2 regions of the Pseudomonas sp. H11T01 genome follow, and region 1 is predicted to be linked to the other one. Evidence: predicted binding sites of a transcription regulator. Region 1 holds the regulator's gene; the other holds the start of a gene.
What was found. The regulator sigma-54, encoded in region 1, starts transcription at its own class of promoters, with help from an activator protein. The targets are predictions, from matches to a motif close to ANTGGCATNNANNTTGCTNT.
Positions count from the first base shown of each region.

Region 2: a site for sigma-54 is predicted at 3,934-3,953, ahead of ACN1C3_RS15895 (pilin). Genes of this name have one in related genera too.

Region 1 covers NZ_JBLYED010000019.1:73,971-79,252, forward strand. The annotation lists gene rapZ (RNase adapter RapZ) at 1-849, opposite strand, end outside; gene ptsN (PTS IIA-like nitrogen regulatory protein PtsN) at 852-1,316, opposite strand; gene hpf (ribosome hibernation-promoting factor, HPF/YfiA family) at 1,329-1,637, opposite strand; gene ACN1C3_RS23350 (RNA polymerase factor sigma-54) at 1,755-3,248, opposite strand; gene lptB (LPS export ABC transporter ATP-binding protein) at 3,432-4,157, opposite strand; gene lptA (lipopolysaccharide transport periplasmic protein LptA) at 4,157-4,702, opposite strand; gene lptC (LPS export ABC transporter periplasmic protein LptC) at 4,689-5,261, opposite strand; gene ACN1C3_RS23370 (KdsC family phosphatase) at 5,269-5,282, opposite strand, start outside.
Region 2 covers NZ_JBLYED010000010.1:196,860-202,141, forward strand. The annotation lists gene ACN1C3_RS15880 (prepilin peptidase) at 1-848, opposite strand, end outside; gene ACN1C3_RS15885 (type II secretion system F family protein) at 851-2,068, opposite strand; gene pilB (type IV-A pilus assembly ATPase PilB) at 2,072-3,772, opposite strand; gene ACN1C3_RS15895 (pilin) at 4,000-4,416, shown strand; gene ACN1C3_RS15900 (BON domain-containing protein) at 4,780-5,136, shown strand.

The DNA.
Region 1 (5,282 bases):
GTCGCGGTGGCGAACCTGGACGTTCTTCAGGGACTTTTGCAGAGCCTGGCCCAGACGTTCGGTCAGGTAGACGGAGCGGTGATGCCCGCCGGTGCAGCCAATGGCGATGGTGACGTAAGCGCGGTTGCTGGCGGCAAAACGGGGCAGCCACTTCAGCAGATAGGTAGAGATATCCTGGAACATTTCTTCGACGTCCGGTTGTGCGGCCAGATAGTCGGCAACCGGCTGATCCAGCCCGGACTGATCGCGCAACTCCGGTTTCCAGTACGGATTGGGTAAGCAACGCACGTCGAACACCAGGTCGGCGTCGACCGGCATACCGCGCTTGAAACCGAAAGATTCGACCAGAAATGCTGTGCCGGGCTCCGGCTGGTTCAGCAGGCGAAGCTTGATAGTGTCGCGCAGCTGATACAGGTTCAGATGGGTGGTGTTGACCTTCAGATCAGCGAGGTCAGCAATCGGCCCAAGCAGGTTGGTTTCATCGTCAATGGCTTCGGCGAGAGATCGATTGGCGTTGCTCAGGGGATGGCGTCGACGGGTCTCCGAGAAGCGCTTGAGCAGGGTTTCTTCGTCGGCGTCCAGATACAGCACGTCGCATTGGATGTGCCGGCTGCGCACCTCCTCCAGAAGTTCGGGAAAACGCGACAAATGGCTGGGCAAGTTACGGGCGTCAATGGAAACCGCAACCAGCGGTTGTGCCAGTTCAGTGTGAATCAACGCGCGTTCGGCCAGTTCCGGAAGCAGGCCGGCTGGCAGGTTGTCGATGCAGTAGTAACCGTTGTCCTCCAATACATCGAGGGCGGTGCTTTTACCCGAGCCGGAGCGGCCACTGACGATGATCAAGCGCATGATTAGTGACCGTTCTGCTCGTCCAGGACAACCTGGTACAGGGCTTCATTGGTTGCGGCGCTGCGAAGTTTTTCGCGCACTTCCTTGCGGTCCAGCATGCTGGCAATCTGCCGGAGCAGTTCCAGGTGCGCATCGGTAGCGGCTTGCGGGACCAGCAGGACAAACAGCAGGTCGACCGGGGCACCATCGATGGCGTCGAAATCTATGGGGGCGTCCAGGTGCATCAAGGCACTGATGGGCGACTCGCAGCCTTTGAGGCGGCAGTGGGGAATGGCGATGCCGTTGCCAAAACCGGTGGAACCGAGTTTTTCACGGGCAATCAGACTCTCGAAGACATCTTGCATCTCCAGATCCGGCACTTCGCGGCTGATCAGGTTGGCAATTTGTTCAAGGGCGCGCTTTTTACTGCCGCCCGGCACGTTCACCAAAGAACGGCCGGGGGTCAGGATGTTTTCAAGTCGGATCATGGGTTGGGAGTGTTAACGACCTGTTGCGCCCTGGAGGACACTTTGGGTCTTTTCCTTATGCTTTTTGAGTTGGCGATCCAGCTTGTCGGTGAGTGCGTCGATCGCCGCATACATGTCTTCATGCTCGGCGTTGGCGACCACTTCATTGCCGGGGATATGCAAGGTAGCTTCGATTTTCTGCTTCAGCTTCTCGACCGTCATCGTGACTTGCACGTTAGTGATCTTGTCGAAATGCCTTTCCAATCGCTCAAGCTTTTCGCCGATGTAGGCGCGCAGAGGTTCGGTCACTTCCAGTTGGTGTCCACTGATGTTGACTTGCATACAGCTTCTCCTTCGTTGCCAGTGCATAAGGCGGCAGGCTGGTTTGCCTGCCACTAGGCTGTGTCCGAAAACTTTCTGGGTTTTCAAACACACCCTGGAACGCTGTGGCGTGGCCCGTTACATCAACCGCTTGCGTTCGCTCGAAGGCGCGATTCCAAGGGATTCGCGGTACTTGGCGACGGTGCGGCGGGCTACCTGAATGCCTTGTGCCTCCAGTAAACCAGCGATCTTGCTGTCACTCAACGGCTTTTTCTGATTTTCCGCGGCAACCAGTTTTTTGATGATCGCGCGGATCGCCGTGGACGAGCATTCACCGCCTTCAGAGGTACTTACGTGGCTGGAGAAAAAGTATTTCAGTTCGTAGATACCGCGCGGGGTATGCATGAATTTTTGCGTGGTGACCCGCGAAATCGTCGACTCGTGCATGCCGACCGCCTCGGCGATGTCATGCAGCACCAGCGGTTTCATCGCCTCATCGCCGTACTCGAGAAAGCCGCGCTGATGCTCGACGATCTGGGTGGCAACTTTCATCAGGGTTTCGTTGCGACTTTGCAGGCTCTTGATGAACCAGCGGGCTTCCTGCAACTGGTTGCGCATGAAGGTGTTGTCGGCGCTGGTGTCGGCGCGACGCACGAAACCGGCGTACTGCGGGTTGACCCGCAGGCGTGGCACGGATTCCTGATTAAGCTCTACCAGCCAGCGTTCGTTGTCCTTGCGCACGATCACGTCAGGGACGACGTATTCGGCTTCACTGGACTCGATTTGCGAGCCCGGGCGCGGGTTGAGGCTTTGCACCAGCTCGATGATCTGGCGCAGCTCGTCTTCCTTAAGCTTCATGCGGCGCATCAGCTGACTGTAGTCGCGGCTACCGAGCAGGTCGATGAAGTCGATGACCAGGCGTTTTGCCTCAGTCAGCCAAGGTGTTTTGGCTGGCAATTGGCGCAGTTGCAGCAACAGGCACTCGCCCAGGTTGCGCGCACCGATGCCGGCCGGCTCGAATTGTTGGATGCGATGCAGGACGGCTTCAATCTCGTCTAGTTCGATGTCCAGTTCCGGGTCGAAGGCTTCAAGGATTTCCTCGAGGGTCTCGTCCAGGTAGCCCTGATTGTTGATGCAGTCGATCAGGGTTACGGCGATCAGGCGATCGGTGTCGGACATAGGCGCGAGGTTGAGTTGCCAGAGCAAATGGCTCTGCAGGCTCTCACCAGCCGATGTGCGGGTGGTGAAGTCCCACTCGTCGTCATCGTTGCTCGGCAGGCTGCTGGCGCTGGTCTGGTAGACATCTTCCCAGGCAGTGTCGACCGGCAGTTCGTTAGGGATACGCTCGTTCCAGTCGCCTTCCTCGAGGTTATCCACTGTCGGGGCGGATTCCTGGTAGGAAGGTTCCTGAACATCTGCGTTGGGTTTCTGCTCGACGTTGTCGGCCAGAGGGTCGGTGTTATCGAAGTCGTCGCCCTCTTCCTGGCGTTCGAGCATCGGATTGGACTCCAGTGCCTCCTGAATTTCCTGTTGCAGGTCCAGGGTCGACAATTGGAGCAGGCGGATGGCCTGTTGCAGCTGCGGTGTCATCGTCAGCTGCTGGCCCATTCTCAAGACTAGCGATGGTTTCATGGCAGGGGCTTAACACCTTATTCGCCGGCGCGCATGCGCCATCCACTACAGGGCGCCGAAGCGCCAAACATAAGCAAATTATATGCCTGAAACTGGAGTGTTTGCCTAGAGCGCTGTAACAATAAAATTTTAAAGGATCTTATTGCTACCGACGCTCTGGCGACTAGCCAGGCACCTCAACGCTTACAGGCGGAACTCATGGCCCAGATACACTTCCTTGACCAGTTCGTTGGCCAGGATGGTTTCTGAATCGCCTTCGGCAATCAGTTGGCCGTCATTGACGATGTAAGCGGTCTCGCAGATATCCAGGGTTTCACGGACGTTGTGGTCGGTGATCAGTACGCCGATGCCCTTGGCCTTCAAGTGATAAATGATCTGCTTGATGTCGCCCACGGAGATCGGGTCCACACCGGCAAAAGGTTCGTCGAGCAGGATGAACTTCGGTGCGGTGGCCAAGGCGCGGGCGATTTCCACGCGGCGGCGTTCACCACCGGAGAGGCTCATGCCGAGGTTGTCGCGAATGTGGCTGATGTGGAACTCCTGCAGCAGGCTTTCCAGCTCCTTGCGACGGCCGGCCTTGTCGAGCTCCTTGCGGGTCTCGAGAATGGCCATGATGTTGTCGGCTACCGACAGTTTGCGGAAGATCGATGCTTCTTGCGGAAGATAGCCGATACCTGCCCGTGCACGACCGTGCATCGGCTGGTGGCTGACATCCAGGTCGTCGATCAGGACGCGGCCCTGATCGGCCTGAACCAGTCCGACAATCATGTAGAAACAGGTGGTCTTGCCGGCGCCGTTAGGGCCGAGCAGGCCGACGATCTGGCCGCTGTCGATGGACAGACTGACGTCGCGCACGACCTGACGGCTCTTGTAGCTCTTGGCCAAATGCTGAGCTTTCAGAGTTGCCATTACTGGGCCTTCTGCTCGTCGGTTTTCTTTTTCGGCTGGATGACCATGTCGATCCGCGGGCGTGGAGCCGTGACCGAAGTGCCGGTGGCGCGGCCGGCGTTAGCGACCTGCTTGACGGTGTCGTAGACGATTTTTTCGCCTTCGGTGGTGTTGCCTTCGTTGATCACCTTGGCCCTGTCGATCAGCACGATCCGGTTTTGCGCGGCGTGATACTGAATGGTCACGGCATAACCCTGGACAGGCTTTGGATCTGTCGCCTTCTGCAGCTGTTCGAAGTAAGCCAGGTTGCCCACCGAGGTCACCACGTCGATTTCGCCTGCCGGGGTGCGGGTGATGGTCACGGTATTGCCGGTGATCTTCATCGAACCCTGAGTGATGATGACGTCGCCTTTGTAAGTGGCTATGCCTTGTTTGTCATCGAGTTGGGCGTCGTCGGCCTGAATGCGGATGGGTTGCTGGCTATCAGTCGGCAGAGCCCAGGCGCTCACGCTTCCCAGTGCTGCGCTCAGGCTGAGCAAAATAGGGAGGGTTTTAACGAGCCTCATACTGTCCTCTTACGTTCGATAGCAGGTGCATCCTGCCTTCTTCCAAATACGCTTTCATTCCCTTGCCCGTAGACACGCCACCGGCGCCGTCGATTCTAACGGCTTGCTCGGTCTGCGCATATTGCTTCTGAGGGAATACAGTCATACGACTACTGGTAATAATCGTCGCGCGGTTTTTCTCATCGGTACGTGCAATACGTACTGAATCAATCAATTCAACTTCAGTGCCGTCCGGATTGACCTCGCCGCGTTCGCTCTGGACGTGCCAGGGGAATGTCGTGCCGCGATACATTTGCAGGTCGGGCTTGGTCAGCAACGTCACTTCAGTTGCTTTCAGGTGTTCGACCTTGTCGGAAGTCATTTCGTACTGCAACTTGCCATCGGGCAGGAACTGTACGCTGTGGGCGTTGATGGCGTAGTAGTCAATGGCGCTTTCGTCGACGACCGCCGTCGGCCGCTCCATAAAGCGTTCCGGGCTGATGTTCCAGTAGCCAACGGCCGCGAACAGGGCGGCGATGACTCCGAAAATCAAAATGTTGCGAATCTTTTTGATCGACATAGGGACTCTACAGGTAGGCGG
Region 2 (5,282 bases), on a different contig from region 1:
TAGGAGTCGGTTATTTGACCACCCCAGAGCAACGCAATCCAGCCGGCAATCGCCAGATAAGGGCCGAAAGGGATGGGCGTCGAGGTTTGTGCGTTACGCACACGCAACCAAATCAGCCCGAGCACGGCGCCGATCAGGGAGGACAGCAGGATCGTCAGCGGCAGAATTTGCCAGCCCCCCCAGGCACCGAGCATCGCCAGGAGCTTGAAGTCACCAAAGCCCATGCCGTCCTTGCCAGTGAGCAACTTGAACAGCCAATACACCGACCACAGGCTCATGTAACCGGCCACTGCGCCCCACAACGCGTCATGCAAGGGCACGAACAGACCGAAGCTGTTGACGATCAACCCCAGCCAGAGCAACGGCAGCACCAGTACATCTGGCAGCAGCTGATGATCGGCATCGATCAGGCTCATCGCCAGCAAGCCCCAACTCAAGATCACCACCAGCCCCGCCTGCCAGCCAAAACCGAAATGCCAGGCAACGAAGGCCGTGAGCAGGCCACAGGCCAGTTCGGTGATCGGGTAGCGCTTGCTGATCGGTGCCTTGCACTTCGAACAGCGGCCTCTGAGCAGCAGATAGCTGAGGACCGGGATATTTTCCCAGGCGCGGATCGGGTGAGCGCAGTGCGGACAATGAGAGTGCGGCAGTAAGAGGTTGTAGGTCGGGACCGACTGCTCTGGCGGTAAACCCAGCACATCGTGAGCCTCTACCCGCCATTCGCGTTCGAGCATCTTTGGCAGGCGCCAGACCAACACATTGAGGAAGCTGCCGACAATCAGGCCAAGGGCCAGCGCCGATAAAACAAAGGCCAGCGGATAGCTGATCAAAAAATCACTCAAGGACATGTTCAGATCGCAGAGCCAAGTTGGAAGATGGGCAGGTACATGGCAACCACCAGACCGCCGACGACGACGCCAAGAATCACCATGATGAATGGCTCCATCAGGCTGGTCAGGTTGTCGACCATATTGTCGACTTCGCCCTCATAGTAAGTCGCGACCTTTTCCAGCATATCGTCCAGCACACCGGATTCTTCTCCGATGGCGGTCATCTGGATCGCCATGTTCGGGAAGATCCCGGAGCTGCGCATGGAAAAATTCAGCTGCATGCCGGTCGAAACATCCTGCTTGATACGGTTGACCGCGTTCCTGAAGACGATATTGCCGGTGGCGCCGGCCACCGAGTCCAGGGCTTCCACCAGGGGTACACCGGCAGCAAAGGTGGTGGACAGCGTACGGGCATAGCGGGCCACGGATGATTTGTACATCAGCGAGCCGACCAGCGGCAGTTTCAGCAGGCTGATGTCCAGCCAGTCGCGAAAGCGTTGAGAGCGTTTGCGTGCGTGGCGGAAACCGAACACGGCGGCGGCGATACCGATCAGTATCAGCCACCACCACTCCTGCATGAATTCGGAGAGGGCGATGACCATCAGGGTGAAGGCCGGGAGGTCCGCGCCAAAACCGGAAAATACCGTCTTGAACTGTGGGACCACTTTGACCAGCAGAATGCCGGCCACGATGATCGCGACGAAGATCACCGCCAAGGGATAAGTCATGGCCTTCTTGATCTTGGCTTTGAGGCTTTCGCTCTTTTCTTTGTAGGTCGCCACCCGCTCCAGCAAGGTTTCCAGGGCACCAGCTTGTTCACCGGCGTCCACCAGATTGCAGTACAGGTCATCGAAATACTGCGGCTTTTTACGCAACGCAGCGGCGAAGCTGTTACCGGCCGCGACTTCCTGTTTTATCTCGTCCACCAGCTTGCGCATGTTCGGGTTATCGAACCCCTCGCCGATGATGTCGAAGGACTGAAGCAACGGCACCCCGGCTTTCATCATGGTCGCCATCTGGCGGGTGAACAGGGCGATATCGAGGGGTTTTATGCGTTTGCCGACGCTGAATAGCGGGACGCTTTTCTTGCGTACCTTGCCCGGCGTAATACCTTGTTTGCGCAATTGCGCCTTGATCAGCGCCGGGCTATGACCGTTTAATTCGCCGGTCATTTTGGTGCCTTTCTTATCGGTGCCTTCCCAAGCGTAAACACTGACTTTGACTGCTTTGACCGCCATCGTTTAGTCCTTGGTGACCCGGTTGATTTCCTCAAGGCTGGTAATGCCCTGCATGACCTTGAGCAGGCCGGAGGTACGCAAGTCGTTGAAACCGTCCTTGCGCATCTGAATGTCAATCTCCAGTGAATTGCCTTCTGCCATGATCAGACGTTGAAGATCCGGCGTATTTTTCACCACTTCATAGATCCCGACTCGCCCCTTGTAACCACCATTGCAGAGATCGCAACCGACCGGCTCATAGATCTTGAATGAGCCGATATGTTCCTCGGCGAAGCCTTCCTTGTGCTGCGTTTCGTGAGGGACGTCGATTTCTTTTTTGCAGTGGCTGCACAGCTTGCGGGCCAGACGCTGGGCGATAATCAGGTTCACCGAGGTGGCGATGTTGAAGCCCGGGATACCCATGTTGTGCAGACGGGTCAGGGTTTGCGCGGCGCTGTTGGTGTGCAGGGTTGAAAGCACCATGTGCCCGGTCTGTGCCGCTTTGATGGCGATCTCGGCGGTTTCCAGGTCGCGGATTTCGCCGACCATGATCACGTCCGGGTCCTGGCGCAGGAACGAGCGCAAGGCCTGGGCAAAATCCAGCCCCTGTTTGGGATTGACGTTGACCTGGTTGATGCCTTCCATGTTGATTTCCACCGGGTCTTCGACGGTGGAAATATTGATGTCGACGGTGTTGAGGATATTCAGGCCGGTGTACAGCGAAATGGTTTTGCCTGAACCGGTCGGCCCGGTCACCAGAATCAGTCCCTGGGGCTGCTTGAGCGCCGCCAGGTACAGGTCTTTCTGCTCGGGCTCATAGCCCAGGGCATCAATGCCCATTTGTGCACTGGCGGGATCGAGAATTCGCATTACGACCTTTTCGCCCCACAGTGTCGGCAAGGTATTGACCCGCAAGTCGATGGATTTGCTCTTCGATATGCGCATCTTGATCCGCCCGTCCTGCGGCTTGCGGCGCTCAGAGATATCCAGGCTGGCCATGACCTTCAGGCGCGCGGCGATCCTGCCAGCGAGATGGAGTGGCGGTCTGGCGACCTCGCAAAGAATGCCATCGGTGCGCACTCGGACCCGATACATCTTTTCATAGGGTTCGAAGTGCAGGTCTGAAGAACCGCCCTTGATCGCGTCCAGCAGCATCTTGTGGACGAAGCGCACCACGGGTGCATCGTCAGCGTCTTGCCCTGCAATGGCGTCGTTTTTTTTATCGTCGATGGACTCGATGTCCAGACCATCCAGATCGACATCGGCCAGGTCTTCCAGGCCGTTGGACTGGGTGTCGAAGAACTTGTCGATGGCGTCGCTGAGCTTGTCGTCTTCCACCAGGATGGCTTCGGTGGTCAGCCCGGTGCTGAACTGGATATCGTTGATGGCTTGGTGATTGGTCGGGTCGGAAATACCGACAAACAACTTGTTGCCACGACGCCAGAGGGGCAGGGCGTGGTGTTGGCGGATCAGCTTCTCGCTGACCAGACCGCGAGGCTGCGTTTCTTTATCGAGGCAACTGAGGTCAAGAAAGGCCACGCCAAAATGTTCAGAAGCGATTTGCGCCACTTGCCGGCTTTTGACCAGTTTGTTCTGGACCAGGTAGGTCACTAGAGAAACGCGGTTGCGTTGGGATTGTTGATACGCCTGTTGCGCGCTTTGGTCCGTGAGCAGCTCGGCCAGCACCAATTGCTTGGCCAGGCCGGTGAGGGCGATGTCATTCATTCGAGCACCAAACGCAAATCAGTCAGAGACTTATAGCGTAGTCGGTCGGATCAGCCTAATCAGGGACGGGCGGGTGACAAAAAGTGTCAGATTGTGCAGCTTCTGAGGATAAAGGCGATGCGCCAGCACCGATGTGGGCCCAATGACATGGGCTCAAAGGGGTTGGCATGTGCTGTGCTTTAACCTGTTAAGGTCATGAGACTTCACTTAATGCTTGGAGCTTATCTATGAATAGTCAGAAGGGTTTTACCTTGATCGAGCTGCTGATCGTGGTCGCGATCATCGGTATTTTGGCAACGTTTGCGATACCGGCTTATTCGAAGTACCAAGCCAGAGCCAAGGTTACCGCCGGATTGGCGGAGATCTCGGCGCTGAAAGTTCCTTTTGAAGACATTATGAATCAGGGCACCGATCCCACATTAGCCCTGGTAGGAGGCGTCGCGACAACGGGTAATTGTACGGTTACCGCATCAGGTACCTCCTCGACGGGGGTAGGCTCAATCGGTTGCACAATCTTGAATGCTCCGGGTCCAGTGCTAAACAAAACCATCACTCTTTCTCGCACACTTGCCGGGGGCTGGTCTTGCGCAACCACCGTAGCGCCTGACTACTCTCCAAAAGGTTGCACCGCCTCTGGCACGTAGTCTTCTGGCAATCCAGTAAAAAGTGCCCCGTCTGGTGAAGTCGGGGCATTTTTTATGGGAAAAACTCAAGATGAACCCTGTGTAAACAGTGACGCCGTTTGAATCTTCGTCATACAGGGGCAGATAAATACGGAAATGATCAGCAATTCAGGGTCTTGGAAACTTTCTGAAACCTGCAACTTGCATGCAAATTACGTATGGGTCATGCAATCTGCACGATTCCGGTTTTTTGCGTTTTTCATAAATTATTGATTTATAGGTTTTTATATTCTGATCGTCAGTTGGCATAGCGCCTGCAATATCTCTGGTAACCCTGCCCCAATGATACGGCGCAGACTTTCTGGCAGAACAGGAGTTACTCGTATGAAGACGTTCGCGATCGCTGCCGCAACTGCTACCGCGCTGACCCTGACCATGGCCAACGCTGCATTTGCGCAGACTACTCAAACCACCCAGTCGCCTATGGTTGTGGCGGCCGGTGAAATGACCAAGGCCAAGGAAGTGACTTCCGATACCTGGATCACTACCAAAGTGAAGACTGAACTGATGGCCAAAAAAGGCGTTCCTGGCATTGGCGTTGAAGTAGATACCAAGGAAGGTGTTGTAACCCTGTCTTCGAGTAATCCAGTGACTCAAGCAGAGAAAGACAAGGCAATCTCCATCGCCAAGCATATTAAAGGTGTCAAAGCCGTTATGGCTGACGGCCTGAAAACCCAATGATGTTCAAGCTTCTCGCCTGGACAGGGAGAAGAGGGACGATAGGCTCCGGCACTTTGTGTCGGAGCCAAAAACCGCAACTTGCATGCGAACGCTGCAGTAGTCATGCAATCTGCACGATTAAGAATTTTTATATCTTACATAACTTA